Regions from separate parts of the Thauera sp. DNT-1 genome, predicted to be linked through region 2. Evidence: riboswitches for the same ligand, from Rfam matches in the RefSeq annotation. Region 2 holds a riboswitch; each other region holds the start of a gene.
The links. A riboswitch is a leader RNA that binds a small molecule or an ion and turns the genes downstream of it on or off. The one in region 2 is predicted to bind cobalamin.
Positions count from the first base shown of each region.

Region 1 (4,299 bases), 1.6 Mb from region 2:
GCAGCCGGCGGCGACGATGACGCCGGTGAGCAGCAGCCGCGTCTGCGTCCAGCTGCCGTCGCCATGGGCGAGCCCGAAGACGAGCAGCATCGCCGCCAGAGCCCCGGCGAAGGCCGACACATCCACCCAGAACAGCGCCGCCCCGAGCATCATCGCCCCCAGCGCCCCCACCGCCGCCCCGCCCGAGATGCCCAGGATGTAGGGGTCGGCGAGCGGGTTGCGCAGCAGCACCTGCATCAGCGCACCCGCGGTAGCGAGCAGGCCGCCGCAGGCGAAGGCGGCGAGGGCGCGGGGGAGGCGGAGTTCGAGGATGACAGCGGACAGCGCCGGATCCCCACCAGGCAGCAGAGCCGCCCACAACTGCCCCCAACCCGCGCTGATGTCGCCCGCCTTGAGCGCCAACGCAACTGCGCACAGCGCGCCAGCCAGCAGCAGAGCAATCAGCGGAGCAAGCCTGCGTCGGGGCATGGGGAAAAAGCGTTCAGCGCATCAGTCGTGAGTGGGGATGATCGCCGGGCGAGCCCGGCATATGCAGCATCAGCGCTGCGGCTGATACGTCAGCGTGACGAAGACGCCTCGACCCGGCTGCTCGTAGAAGCGCGCTGTCTCGTAGTCGGCATCGAAAATGTTCACCAGCGTACCCTGAACTCGCCAGTCCCGACCCAACGCGTGCTCGGCACGCAGATCGACTGTGGCGTAACCAGCCAGGCGGTTGCGATTGGCCAGGTCGTCGTATCGCCGTCCCTCTGCCACTACCGTGGTACCCAAACGCCAGGCACCAAGGTCGCGATCGGCATCAAGACGCAGCGTCTGCTCTGCGCGGCGAGGCAAGACATTCCCCCGGTTCAGTCCTTCGGACCGGTTCTCGGGGTCAATCAGCGTGAGACTGCCAGAAAGGTCCCAAGACATGAGACGCGTGGCCAAGGTCGCCTCGAGGCCACGGATGCGGGCCTTGTCAACGTTGTTCGCTGCAAAGATCGACGAATCGAAGGCAATGAGATCATCAACAGTGGTGCGGAACACGTTGGCGGACCAGCGCCCCCATGCCGCCACGCCTGCAAGGCCAAACTCCAGGCTACGCGCGGTCTCAGGCTCGAGCGCCGGATTGCCGTAGAACGGGAAATACAACTCGTTGAACGACGGTGCCTTGAACGCGGTGCCATACGCAGCGGTCGCGCGCAGACCATCGGAGAATGCATAGCCCCAGGCGAGGTTGCCGGTATTGTGGGTGCCGAACTGCTCGTTGTCGTCGCTACGCAGGCCAACCTCGTAGTCGTGCGCCCCAGCCTTGCCCTGGTAGAAAGCAAACACGCCACGGTTGTCGCGCTGGGTCACCGGATACGCCGTCGTGCTGGAGACGCGATCGTCCTGATGGTCGACGCCGACGCTGAGCATGCCGGAAGCACCGATTCCGAAGTCGTTCTGCGCCGACAGTGTCCGACGATCCGTATCGAAACGGCCAGCGAATGCCGCGTCCTTGAAGTTGTCGGCATCATCACGACTCTGCCCCGCCGCCAGCGTCAGGCGCCAATGGTCCATCGGTGACATGGAAAAGCGCACACCAAGCGTCTGCTGCACGGATTCGCTGTAGTTCTGAAAGCCGCCGTCGAACTGGCTGTCCGCATGGGTGCGCAACCAGTTGAAGTCGAACTCCGCCCCGCTATCAAAGCGATAGCCAGCACGTGCGCTGCCGGAAAGGTTGTCATAGCCGTCACGATCCGGCTCGGCCGTAAAGCAGCCGCCCACGCCTGCCGCTTCGACGCGGCAGCTATTGAATCCATCGGTGCTCTCGCGGCTCAGGTTGACGCTATACCAAGCGCGCTCACCGCCACCGCTGACGCCAACCGCAGAGCGGAACGTTCGATCAGAGCCCGCACCCACACTGAAGTATGGCTGCACCGCCCCACCGCCTCGACGGGTGAATATCTGGATGACGCCCCCGATCGCCTCGGAACCGTAGAGGCTGGAGCGCGGCCCACGCACGATCTCCACGCGCTCGATGAGATCGACCGGCATGTCCTGAAACGCCGCAGTGCCGGCCGTCGCCGAACCAACCTTGACGCCATCGATGAGAACCAGCACATGGTCGGACTCGGTGCCACGCATGAAGACGGAGGTCGCCTTACCGCGCCCACCGCTATTACCCACGCTGATGCCAGGCAGCCCACGGAACAGGTCGCTGACCGAACGCGCTTGCTGGCGCTCGATGTCCTCACGCGTAATGACGGTAACCGCAGCCAGCGTCTCGTCTGCGGTACGGGCAGTACGCGTCGCAGTCACCACCACCTCCGACATCTGCGGAGTCGAAGACTGTGCGATGGCTACACAGGGAAAAGCAGATGCGATCGCAGCAACTACGGCCGAAATACGGATTTTCATTGTTGGAACTCCCTTCGCCATGCCGCGCGTCCCCGCACGCCATGGCAACTTCACATGGACGCACCGCGACCCGGGTAGAAACGAAGAGAGCAAGACAAACCGCACCCGTCGCCGCCACCCCGCGGCACATCCGCCAATCCGCGTTCCGGCCGGTCTCCGGGCTCGTGCGCTGTGCCGGCCTGGGGCCGGACGGGTGGGTCGCCTTCCCGGGATGTCATCCCAGTGGCTGCATGACGCACCTTGCGCGCACTTACCGTTGCGGGGGCAGCACAGGCATTGCGGCCTCGTTTGCGAGGGGCCGCGCACCTGTTTCCCGTTTAACCCGGGGCGAGAAACGCCCGTGGGCACCGATAACGCGTTGCCCCTTCCGGGGCAGTGGGGGCGGATGATACCGTACGGCCCGGTATCGTGCACTGCAAAAAACGACGACGAATCCTCCATGCAAGGCCAGCAAAGACAATGACCTGCGAACTCATCCTCGGCGGCGCCCGCTCCGGCAAGAGCCGCGAGGCAGAACGGCGTGCCGCCGGCTCCGGGCTGGCGGTCACGGTGATCGCCACCGCCGAGGCGCTCGACGAGGAGATGGCGGCGCGTATCCGCCGTCACCAGGCCGACCGGCCGGCGGGCTGGCGCACGGTCGAGGCGCCGCTGGCGCTCGCCGATACATTGCGACGCGAGGCCGCGGCCGAGCGCTGCCTGATCGTCGACTGCCTCACGCTGTGGCTCTCCAACCTGCTCGCCGACGCCCACACCCTTCCCGCAGGCGCCACGGCCGAAGACCTGCCGCGCTTCCGCCACGAGCGCGACGCGCTGCTCGCCGTGCTGCCGACGCTGCCCGGCCGCATCGTCCTCGTCGCCAACGAGGTGGGGCTCGGCCTGGTGCCGGAGACGCCGCTCGGACGGCTGTTCCGCGACGAGGCCGGACGGCTCAACCAGATGGTGGCGAGCGCATGCCGCCGGGTTGTCTTCGTCGCCGCCGGCCTGCCGCTGGTGCTGAAGGAAGGCTAAACTTCGGGGCGAAGCACACTTTCCGGGAGAGGGCTGTGGGGCCGCCTGCACAGAAGCACAAGATGACGCGGGAAGACTTCCTGGCCTGGGAGGCGGAGCAGCCCGAGCGCTGGGAGTTCTTCAACGGCGAGGCCTTCATGAGGGCGGGGGGGTCGGACGTGCATAACGTCGTGACCGGAAACATGTACATGGCTTTGCGGATCGGGCTGCAGCACACGCGCTGCAACGTCTTCATGTCCGACGTCCGCCTGCGCCTGGCCGGGTCGGACGACCTCTTCTACCCCGACGTCTTCGTCACCTGCACCGACGCCGACCGCGCCCGCCGCCAGGTCAAGGAAGACCCTATCCTCATCGCCGAGGTGCTGTCGCCCTCGACCGAGGCCTATGACCGCGGCGACAAGTTCGCCGCCTATCGCCGCTTTGCGGGGCTGAAGACCGTGCTCTTCCTGTCGCAGGACCGTGCCCACGTCGAGTGCTTCACCCGCGGCGAGGACGGGCGCTGGGTGCTGAGCGAGGCGAGCGGAGAAACGGCCCGCCTCGCCCTGCCCGCCTTCGACTTCGAGCTCGCGCTCGCCGACCTCTATCGCGACCTGCCGGACGCGGACGCCTCCGACCCGGCGCCCATCCCCCCTCCCTCCACACCACCCCCGCCACCTGCCGCATGAAGCCCTACGCCATCGCCTCGCCCGACCCGCTGCTCTCCGCCGCGATCCAGCACAAGATCGACCGCAAGACCAAGCCGCGCGGCGCGCTCGGCCGCCTGGAGGGGCTCGCGCACCAGATCGCGCTGCTGCAGCAGACCCTGGAACCCGAACTGCGCCAGCCGCACATCGTCGTCTTCGCCGGCGACCACGGCGCGGCGCGCGCCGGCGTGTCCGCCTACCCGCAGGACGTGACCTGGCAGATGGTGGA
Region 1 covers NZ_AP043752.1:2,269,854-2,274,152, forward strand. Annotated here, with positions in the region: gene ACZ5PP_RS10510 (FecCD family ABC transporter permease) at 1-468, opposite strand, end outside; gene btuB (TonB-dependent vitamin B12 receptor) at 538-2,379, opposite strand; cobalamin riboswitch at 2,511-2,746, opposite strand; gene cobU (bifunctional adenosylcobinamide kinase/adenosylcobinamide-phosphate guanylyltransferase) at 2,839-3,387, shown strand; gene ACZ5PP_RS10525 (Uma2 family endonuclease) at 3,450-4,052, shown strand; gene cobT (nicotinate-nucleotide--dimethylbenzimidazole phosphoribosyltransferase) at 4,049-4,299, shown strand, end outside.
Region 1: another riboswitch for cobalamin. It lies ahead of btuB (TonB-dependent vitamin B12 receptor); the one in region 2 lies ahead of bluB (5,6-dimethylbenzimidazole synthase).

Region 2 (4,299 bases):
CGCGCACATCAGCACCTCGGGATAGTCGGGATCGCGCTGCAGCGCGGCGATCCGCGCCGCACAGGCCGCACGCAATCCCCCGGCAAGCAGGTCCTCGATCACGCGCAGGTGGTCGAGCCGGGCCGAACAGCATGCGAACCAGGGCTCCGCGAGCGCCGACGGCAGCACCCCGCCCTTCCCCGCGGCGAGCAACTTGCGGCGCAGGCGTTCAAGTTCGGCGAGCGGCATCGCCTGGCACGCCGCATCCCAGGCGCTGCGCACCTCGGGCGGGCAGAAGGCAGCGAAGCGCGCGAAGCACGCCTCCTGCGTCTCGATCAGATGCAGCAGGTCGGGCTCGGCGGGATGGCGCGCGTTGGCCGCAGCGTTCGCCCTCCCAGCGGCGAAGGCGGCCGCACCGGCCGCACGCTCCTGGCCGGCGAACTCCTTGCCCTGCATCAGGTTGAACAGCGCCACCAGCAGGCGCGAGATGGCTGGATCGGTCGCGATGTCGGCCGCCTCGAAGACCAGCGCCAGCAGCGCGGCGATCGCCTGCGTGAATCGCTGCGTGGCCTCGTGCGGCGTGCAGCGGCCGGCGGCGATCGTCGCGCGCAGCGCGGGCAGCCCGTCGAGGGCGTGCAGCGCGAGCGCGATCCGGGTGAGCAGGCGGGAGCCGCCCGTCGGCGCCGCGCCGCCCCTCGCGTCGAGGACGTCGGCCTGCTCCAGCCAGGTCCGCAGCGCGGCATCGGCCTCGATGCTGGCCGCCACGCACGCCGCGCGATCGCCATCGAAGTGCCTGCCACCCGCGGCGAGGTGAAGATTCGAGCACCCGCGCTCGGCCTGCAGGCGATGCACCAGCTCGCTCACCGCCCGCACCAGCTCGCAGCTGCGCGCCAGTTGCTCGAGCTCGCGCAGCTCACAACGGCGCGCAGCGACCAAAAAGGCGAGGATCGATTCCATGCAGGGCTCCGGCAAGAAGAGGGTCTGCGACCGGCGGCCGCACATCCCCCCAAGCAAGACCCGTGCAAGCCCGACGCCTGGGCGCTGCTGTAGGAGCGACGCAAGTCGCGATCACGGCCCTGCCGCCCCCGCCGCCCGCTGCCGCACGCGGAATCGTGCGATCGCGACTTGCGTCGCTCCCACCAAAACCAGCGCGCCCTTCCAGCGCCGACGCCTGGCGCTGCTGTAGGAGCGACGCAAGTCGCGATCACGGCCCCGCCGCCCCCGCCACCCGCTGTCGCAGGCGGAATCGTGCGATCGCGACTTGCGTCGCTCCCACCAGAACCACCGCTCCCTTCCAGCGCCACCGCCTGGCGCTGCTGTAGGAGCGACGCAAGTCGCGATCACGGCCCTGCCGCCCCCGCCGCCCGCTGCCGCAGGCGGAATCGTGCGATCGCGACTCGCGTCGCTCCCACCAGAACCAGCGCTCCCTTCCAGCGCCGCCGCCTGGCGCTGCCGTAGGAGCGACGCAAGTCGCGATCACGGCCCCGCCGCCCCCACCGCCCGCTGCCGCACGCGGAATCGTGCGATCGTGACTCGCGTCGCGCCCGCAAGGGGCTACGCGGCGCTTCGAGGGCTCGGGCGGAGCTGGCCGATGGCCTCGATCAAGCCCTCGCCCACCCCATCGGGCCCGCGCTGCCAGCCGTCGAAATGCAGCAGCTCGGGCAACGGGACGCGCTTCAACCAGCCTGCGGCCTCGAGCTCCGGCTGCGCGTGGAAGTCGCGCACATAGCCGACGCACAGATAGGCGATCGGCACGATCTCGCGCGGGATGCCGAGCGCCTCGCGCAGCGCCTGCTGGTGCAGGATGCTCACCCAGCCCACGCCCAGGTTCTCGGCGCGCGCCGCCAGCCACAGGTTCTGCACCGCGCACACCGCGCTGTACACGTCCATCGCGCCGATGTGCGTGCGCCCGATCACGACCGGGCCGTGGCGGCTGCGGTCGCAGGTGATGCAGATATTGACCGGCGACTCGAGGATGCCCTCGAGCTTCAGGTTGCGATAGGTGTCGCGCTTGCCCTCGTCGAACATCTGCTCGGCCTCGGCGTGCGCGGCGAGGAAATCGGCGTGGATCTTCGCGCGCACCTCGCGCGAGCGCACCACGACGAAATCCCACGGCTGCATGAAGCCGACCGAGGGCGCGTGATGCGCGGCGGTGAGCACGCGCGCGAGCACCTCGTCGGGGATCGCGTCGGGCAGGAACTCGCCACGCACGTCGCGCCGGGTGTGGATGGCGCGATAGACGGCGGCGCGCTCGGCGGCGTCGAACAACGGATTGGCCTGGAAGCGCGCGGCGGCCGGGTCGTGAATCGGTGCGGACGCGTCGGCGCTCGCCGGCGCGCACTGCGCCTGCGTCGGGCTGCTCATGAAGTATTCCCCTTGTCGTCGAGCAGTGGGCAGCCACCGACCAGGCGACTGCGGGATGCACTTCGAGGCCGGTCTTCCGGCTGCGGATCATCTCGTCCGGGCGCCTTCCCGGTCCTCGTGGACCAGTGGCTGGGCGAACCTCGCCCGGACAATCCCCTACACGGCGCTGGGCGCGCGGCGGAATTGCACCGCCTTCCCGATTCTCCCGCGCACGCGCGGGCACCTCGAAGCAGAGAGGGCGCAAGCTTAGCGGCAAAGGCGGCCGCGGGCAAAACAAGGCGGACACCGCCGCGCGGGGTGGGAGGTCGCCCGATCGCGACTTGCGTCGCTCCTACGAAACCGGCGCGCGCATCCTTGCGCCCGGCGCCCGGAGTGGGACGTGGGAGCGACGCAAGTCGCGATTCCCACCCGCGTCGACCTATAAGCGCTCCTCGCAGATGCACCGCCCGATCGCGACTTGCGTCGCTCCTACGAAACCGGCGCGCGCATCCTTGCGCCCGGCGCCCGGAGTGGGACGTGGGAGCGACGCAAGTCGCGATTCCCACGAAACCGGCGCTCGGCCATTGGCCCTCCCGACGCAGCGCCGGCTCGATTCCTCTATAATTATGAATTCTTGACACAACCGCCCACCCAGGAGGCACCATGTCCCAGCGTCCGTTCAAGATCCTCGGCATCCAGCAGATCGCCATCGGCGGTCCGAGCAAGGAGAAGCTCAAGACCCTGTGGGTCGACATGCTCGGCCTGGAGGTCACCGGCAACTTCGTGTCCGAGCGCGAGAACGTCGACGAGGACATCTGCGCGATGGGTTCCGGGCCGTTCAAGGTCGAGGTCGACCTGATGCAGCCGCTCGATCCCGAGAAGAAGCCCGCGGTGCACACCACCCCGCTCAACCACGTCGGCCTGTGGGTGGACGACCTGCCCAAGGCGGTCGAATGGCTCGGCGCCAACGGCGTGCGTTTCGCGCCCGGCGGCATCCGTCGCGGCGCGGCGGGCTATGACATCACCTTCCTGCACCCCAAGGGCAACGACGAATTCCCCATCGGCGGCGAGGGCGTGCTCGTCGAACTTGTCCAGGCCCCGCCCGAGGTCGTCGAAGCCTTCGCCCGCATCGCCAGCTGATCGCCCCCGGCATTTCATGTAGGAGCGACGCAAGTCGCGATCCAGCGCCGCGGCAGGCGATGCGCCTCGGTCGCTGCGGGACGGCCGTGATCGCGACTCGCGTCGCTCCCACAGCGCACCCCGAACGCCCGCAAGCACCGCCACCCCGGCGTTTCACGTAGGAGCGACGCAAGTCGCGATCCAGCGCCGCGGCAGGCAATGCGCCTCGATGGCTGCGGGACGGCCGTGATCGCGACTCGCGTCGCTCCCACAGCGCACCCCGAACGCCCGCAAGCACCGCAACCCCGGCGTTTCACGTAGGAGCGACGCAAGTCGCGATCCAGCGCCGCGGCAGGCGATGCACCTCGGCGGCTGCGAGACGGCCGTGATCGCGACTCGCGTCGCTCCCACAGCGCACCCCGAACGCCCGCAAGCACCGCAACCCCGGCATCTCCTGTAGGAGCGACGCAAGTCGCGATTGCAGCGCCGCGGCAGGCGATGCGCCTCGGTCGCTGCGCGTCGCCGTGGATGCGGCGGCGCAGCACCTGCCCCGAAGTGTCGAATTTTTTTACACCGCCCCCCTCGCGACGTCCTCTCCAGAGCAACAGAACCCTTTAAATCAAGCACTTGCAAAACAGGCACTGATATTGCTTTGTACGTTCCAGCGGTGACCAATCGCCCTGTTTTCAACAACGAAGACGCCGGCCCCCGGGTTGGTACGTCCCAGTTTTAAAGGATTGCGCCAATGAAAAAACTTGCTCTCATCGCAGCGACCGCGTCGCTCGCAGCCGTGTCCACCGGTGCTTCGGCCGCTTATGTCAGCACTGCCAACCTGGGCGGCGACTTCGCCATCACCGG
Region 2 covers NZ_AP043752.1:3,878,269-3,882,567, reverse strand. Annotated here, with positions in the region: gene ACZ5PP_RS17920 (nitrate- and nitrite sensing domain-containing protein) at 1-936, opposite strand, end outside; gene bluB (5,6-dimethylbenzimidazole synthase) at 1,534-2,343, opposite strand; cobalamin riboswitch at 2,393-2,585, opposite strand; gene ACZ5PP_RS17910 (VOC family protein) at 2,986-3,462, shown strand; gene ACZ5PP_RS17905 (VPLPA-CTERM sorting domain-containing protein) at 4,187-4,299, shown strand, end outside.

Region 3 (4,299 bases), 1.6 Mb from region 2:
GCGGTGTAGGCGTGACGGCCGACCTCGGCGTCGATGATGGCGAAGGAGTCGTGCTCGATCGCGCGCCCGGCGGCGGTGAGCTGTTCGGTGACGGTGTTGGTGCGCATGGCGGGTTCGGCTTCAGGCGTGCGCGTGGCCATGGGCGCGAGCGTATGCATGGCCATGGTCGTGCTCGTGGTGCGCAGGGGCGTGACGGGCGTGCGTGGGGCTGTGCTCGTGCAGGTGCACGGCCTCGGCGGCGAGGCGGTATCTGCAGCCGTCGCACTCCAGCAGTCCGCCTTCGGGTGCTTCGTGGTCGTCGACCCTGCGGTCGAGCAGCGCGAAGATGCCCTCGTCGAAGCCGAAGTGGGTGCCGAGCGCGAAGGCGAGCTGCGGGTACTGGCGCCGCAGGCGCTCGACCTGTGCCCGGATGCGCTCCATCAGCACCCCGGTGAAGAGGTACACCGGCACGATGCAGATCTGCGTCATGCCCAGGCGGGCCTGGCGCTGCACCACGGTTTCGAGTCGCGGCCAGGTCACGCCGGTGAAGGCGAGGTCGACCAGCTCGTGGTCGCCGTCCTCGAAGAGCCAGCGCGCCATCTTGGCGAACTCGCCGTTGGCGCCGGCGTCCGAGGAGCCGCGGCCGAGCAGCACCACGCCGGTGGTGTGCGGGTCGGGCATGTCGAGCTGCCTCAGCAGGCGGTCGAGCTGGCCGCGCAGTACGGCGAAGAGCTCGCGCCCCATGCCGAGGTGGCGGGCGCAGGCGAAGGCGACGCCGGGGTGGCGGGCGCGGGCGCGCTCGATCGCAGCCGGAAGCTCCATCTTGACGTGGCCCGCGGCGTTGAGGATGAAGGGAATCGTGACGACACGGCGCGCCGCGTGCGCGGCGCGGTCGAGGCCCTCGTCGAGCAGCACGTCGGCGTGCTCGATGAAGCAGGTCTCGATGCGCCAGCCGGGGTGGCGTTCGCGCCATTGTGCGGCGAAGTGGAGGATCTCCTTGTTGCCCTCGCGGTTGCGCGAGCCGTGGCCGACGAGAAGGATGGCGGTCTTGTTCATGCGGTTTCTCCGGTGGCGATGCCGGCCGCGGCGGCCGGCATCGACGCCTTGCGGAAGCGGTGGCCGAAGCCCGGGTCGTAGAGTTTCGAGCGTGCGAGGTCGGGCCACAGGCGGGCGCCGAGCGCCGGACTGGCGAGAATCATGGCCTGGCTGGCGATCTTCTCGTCCTGGCAACGGCGCTTGATGTCGGCCAGCGTGCCGCGCACGATCTTCTCCGCGCCCGCCCAGCTCGCCTTGTGCACCACCACGATGGGGGCGTCCTCCGGCCAGCCGGCGGCGCGCAGCGCACGCTGCACCTCGTGCAGCAGCGTGATCGACAGGAAGATGCACAGCGTCGTGCGGTGCGCGGCGAGCGCCTCGAGCGCCTCGCCCGGCGGCATCGGCGTGCGCCCGGCGACACGGGTGAGGATCACCGTCTGCGTCACCTCCGGCAGGGTCAGGGTCTCGCCCGCGGCGGCGGCCGCGGCCATCGCCGAGGACACGCCCGGCACCACCCGCCAAGGAATGCCGGCGGCGTCGAGCGGGCGCGTCATCTCGACCAGGGCACCGTACAGGCCGGGGTCGCCGGTCTGCAGGCGCACCACGACGGGATGGCGGGCGCAGGCGTCCAGCAGCCAGGCGCTCATGCCCTCGAGCGTCATGTCCCTGGAGTCGCGGATCTCGCAGTGGGCGGGCGCGAACTGCGTCGCGCTGCGGTCGACCAGCGAGCCGGCGAACAGGATCGCGCCCGCCCGCTCGAGCAGGCGGCGGCCTTTCACGGTGATCAGGTCGGGGTCGCCGGGGCCCGCGCCGACGAACCAGACCGTACCCGGCAGCGCGGTCATCAGCCGCGCGCCGGCACGGCGAAGCAGAGCCGCACGAGGGGACGATGCGCCTGCGACTGCAGCAGGCGGACGAGTGCGACCGTCAGCACCGGCTCGATCAGCGCCACCGGGAGGTAGGCGCTGGCGAAGGCGGCCCATGCCGCGAAGGGCGTGGCGACCTCGCCCATGGCCAGCCAGAAGCCGACCATGACGGCGACGCCGGCGTAGTAGGCGGCGTCGAGCTTCAGCACCGATCCCACCCGCGTCGCGGCGCCGCTGGCGAGCCTGCGGCCGAGCGTGGCATGCAGCGCCACCAGCGGTACGGCCAGCGAGAGGAAGTTGACCCCGAGATGCAGCAGGTCGGCGGGCTCGAAGACCCCGCCCTGAAGCAGCAGGCCGAGGCCGAAGCCGAGCAGGGTGGGCACGAAGCCGAGCGTCAGGTAGATCGGCATGGCGCCGATGAAGTGCAGCTCCGATGCGCCGGCGGGCGTATGGAAGCTCTGCATGAAGACGGAGAAGAACAGGGCTGCGAGCAGGGTGCGCAGCAAGCGCTGCGGCTTCCTGAGAAGTTGCGGCGCCTGGGCGGCGACGAGCGCGGTGGCGGCGAGGTTGGCGGCGGCGATCTTGGCGCCGGAAAGGATGCCGGGTTCGATGTGCATGATGACTCCCCACGAGTGCATGGAACGACGATGCGAACCACGCGGGCGGGGGGGCGGCATGCGGGCGCGGCGCTGCCGGTGGGCGTACGCACGCGGTGAAACCGCGAGCGCACGCCGGGCACGGCATTGCCTGGAGACCGCTTGCACGACGAGTCGGCTGGAGCTTCCGGCGCACACGGGCAGCCGGCGGAAAACCAGTCGGATCGAACCCACACCCCGGGGCTCACATCAACCTGGAACCGCGCACGACGCCACTTGCAGGCGGGTGCGGGTTCCGTACTCGATCGGGCCGGTCTTCTGGCTTGCCGTCTTCCTCCTCCGCCGGCCTTCCCGAGCGCAAGGCTCAGTGGCGTGTTGGCGGATTCGTCAGGCTCACAGCAGCGGGGGCTGCGCCGGAATGGTCGTGCGCGCGCAAGGCGGACGACGTCACCGGACTTCCCGTTTCACCCTGTCATATGAAGTTATGACAGGGCACCCGGATCGAATGCGGAGCGAAGGATAGGCGAAGCTGGGGCAGGAAGGCAAGCGATGTGCAGCGGTGGGGACGGGAGCGCCGCGGTCGCGATGCCGGTTTTCGTGGGAGCGACACCAGTCGCGATGCGGCCGTCGGCGCGGGTTATGCGAATCTCGGACCCGCGCCGACGGCCTCGCCGTTTCCGGTCGTCCTGCTCAGCGCTTGTCGCCGCCCGGCTTGGCGGCGAACAGGGCGGCGCGGGGCTGCGGGCGGCGCTGCGGGTTCGCGCCGGCGGGGCGGGGCGCGTTACCCTCCGGGCGGCGGTTGGCGGACGGTGCGCGGTTGCCGTCCACCTCGACACGGCGGGCCGGCACGGCGCGGTTGCCATCGACGTCCGGGCGCGGAGCCGAGCTGCGGTTGCCGTTGGGCTCGCGCGCCTCGCCCGTGCGCGCCGCGCGATTGCCGTCGGCCTCGCCGCGGGTGCGCGCGGGGGCACGTCCGCCGGGCTGGGCCGGAGCACGTCCGCCGCCTGCGCGCTCGCTGCGCGCGGGCGCGGCGGCGGGGCTGCGGCCCTGGCCGTTGCGGCCGCCGCGGCGCTGCAGCGGTTCGCGCTGGTGGTCGGCGTCGTGTGCGGCCTCGCCGCCGGCGCTGGGCACGAAGTCCTCGGCCACGGCGCGCTCGATGCGGCGCTTGATGACGCGCTCGATCGCGGTCAACAGCTTGATTTCTTCGTTGTCGACCAGCGAGATCGCATTGCCGGCGGCGCCGGCGCGGCCGGTGCGGCCGATGCGGTGCACGTAGTCCTCGGCGACGTTGGGCAGCTCGAAGTTCACCACCTGGGGCAGCTGGTCGATGTCCAGGCCACGCGCGGCGATGTCGGTGGCCACCAGCACCGGCAGGGAGCCGTCCTTGAACTGGGCCAGCGCGCGCGTACGCGCGGCCTGGCTCTTGTTGCCGTGGATCGCGGCGGCGCCGATGTCGTGCTTGGTGAGGTACTCGGCGAGCTTGTTGGCGCCGTGCTTGGTGCGGGTGAACACCAGCGCCTGGAACCACTGCTTTTCCTTGATCAGGTGGGCGAGCAGTTCGCGCTTCTGCTTCTGGCCGATCAGGTACACCGCCTGGTCGACGCGCTCCGCGGTGGTGTTGCGCGGGGCGACTTCCACTTCTGCCGGGTTGTGCAGCAGGCCGTGGGCGAGCTCGCGGATCTCGTCCGAGAAGGTGGCCGAGAACAGCAGGTTCTGGCGCTTCTTCGGCAGTAGCGCGAGCACCTTGCGGATGTCGCGGATGAAACCCATGTCGAGCATGCGGTCGGCTTCGTCCAGCACCAGGATCTCGACGCCGGAGAGGT
Region 3 covers NZ_AP043752.1:2,248,899-2,253,197, reverse strand. Annotated here, with positions in the region: gene ACZ5PP_RS10425 (precorrin-8X methylmutase) at 1-107, opposite strand, end outside; gene ACZ5PP_RS10420 (sirohydrochlorin chelatase) at 121-1,035, opposite strand; gene cobM (precorrin-4 C(11)-methyltransferase) at 1,032-1,859, opposite strand; gene ACZ5PP_RS10410 (energy-coupling factor ABC transporter permease) at 1,859-2,497, opposite strand; cobalamin riboswitch at 2,768-2,992, opposite strand; gene ACZ5PP_RS10405 (DEAD/DEAH box helicase) at 3,167-4,299, opposite strand, start outside.
Region 3: another riboswitch for cobalamin. It lies ahead of ACZ5PP_RS10410 (energy-coupling factor ABC transporter permease); the one in region 2 lies ahead of bluB (5,6-dimethylbenzimidazole synthase).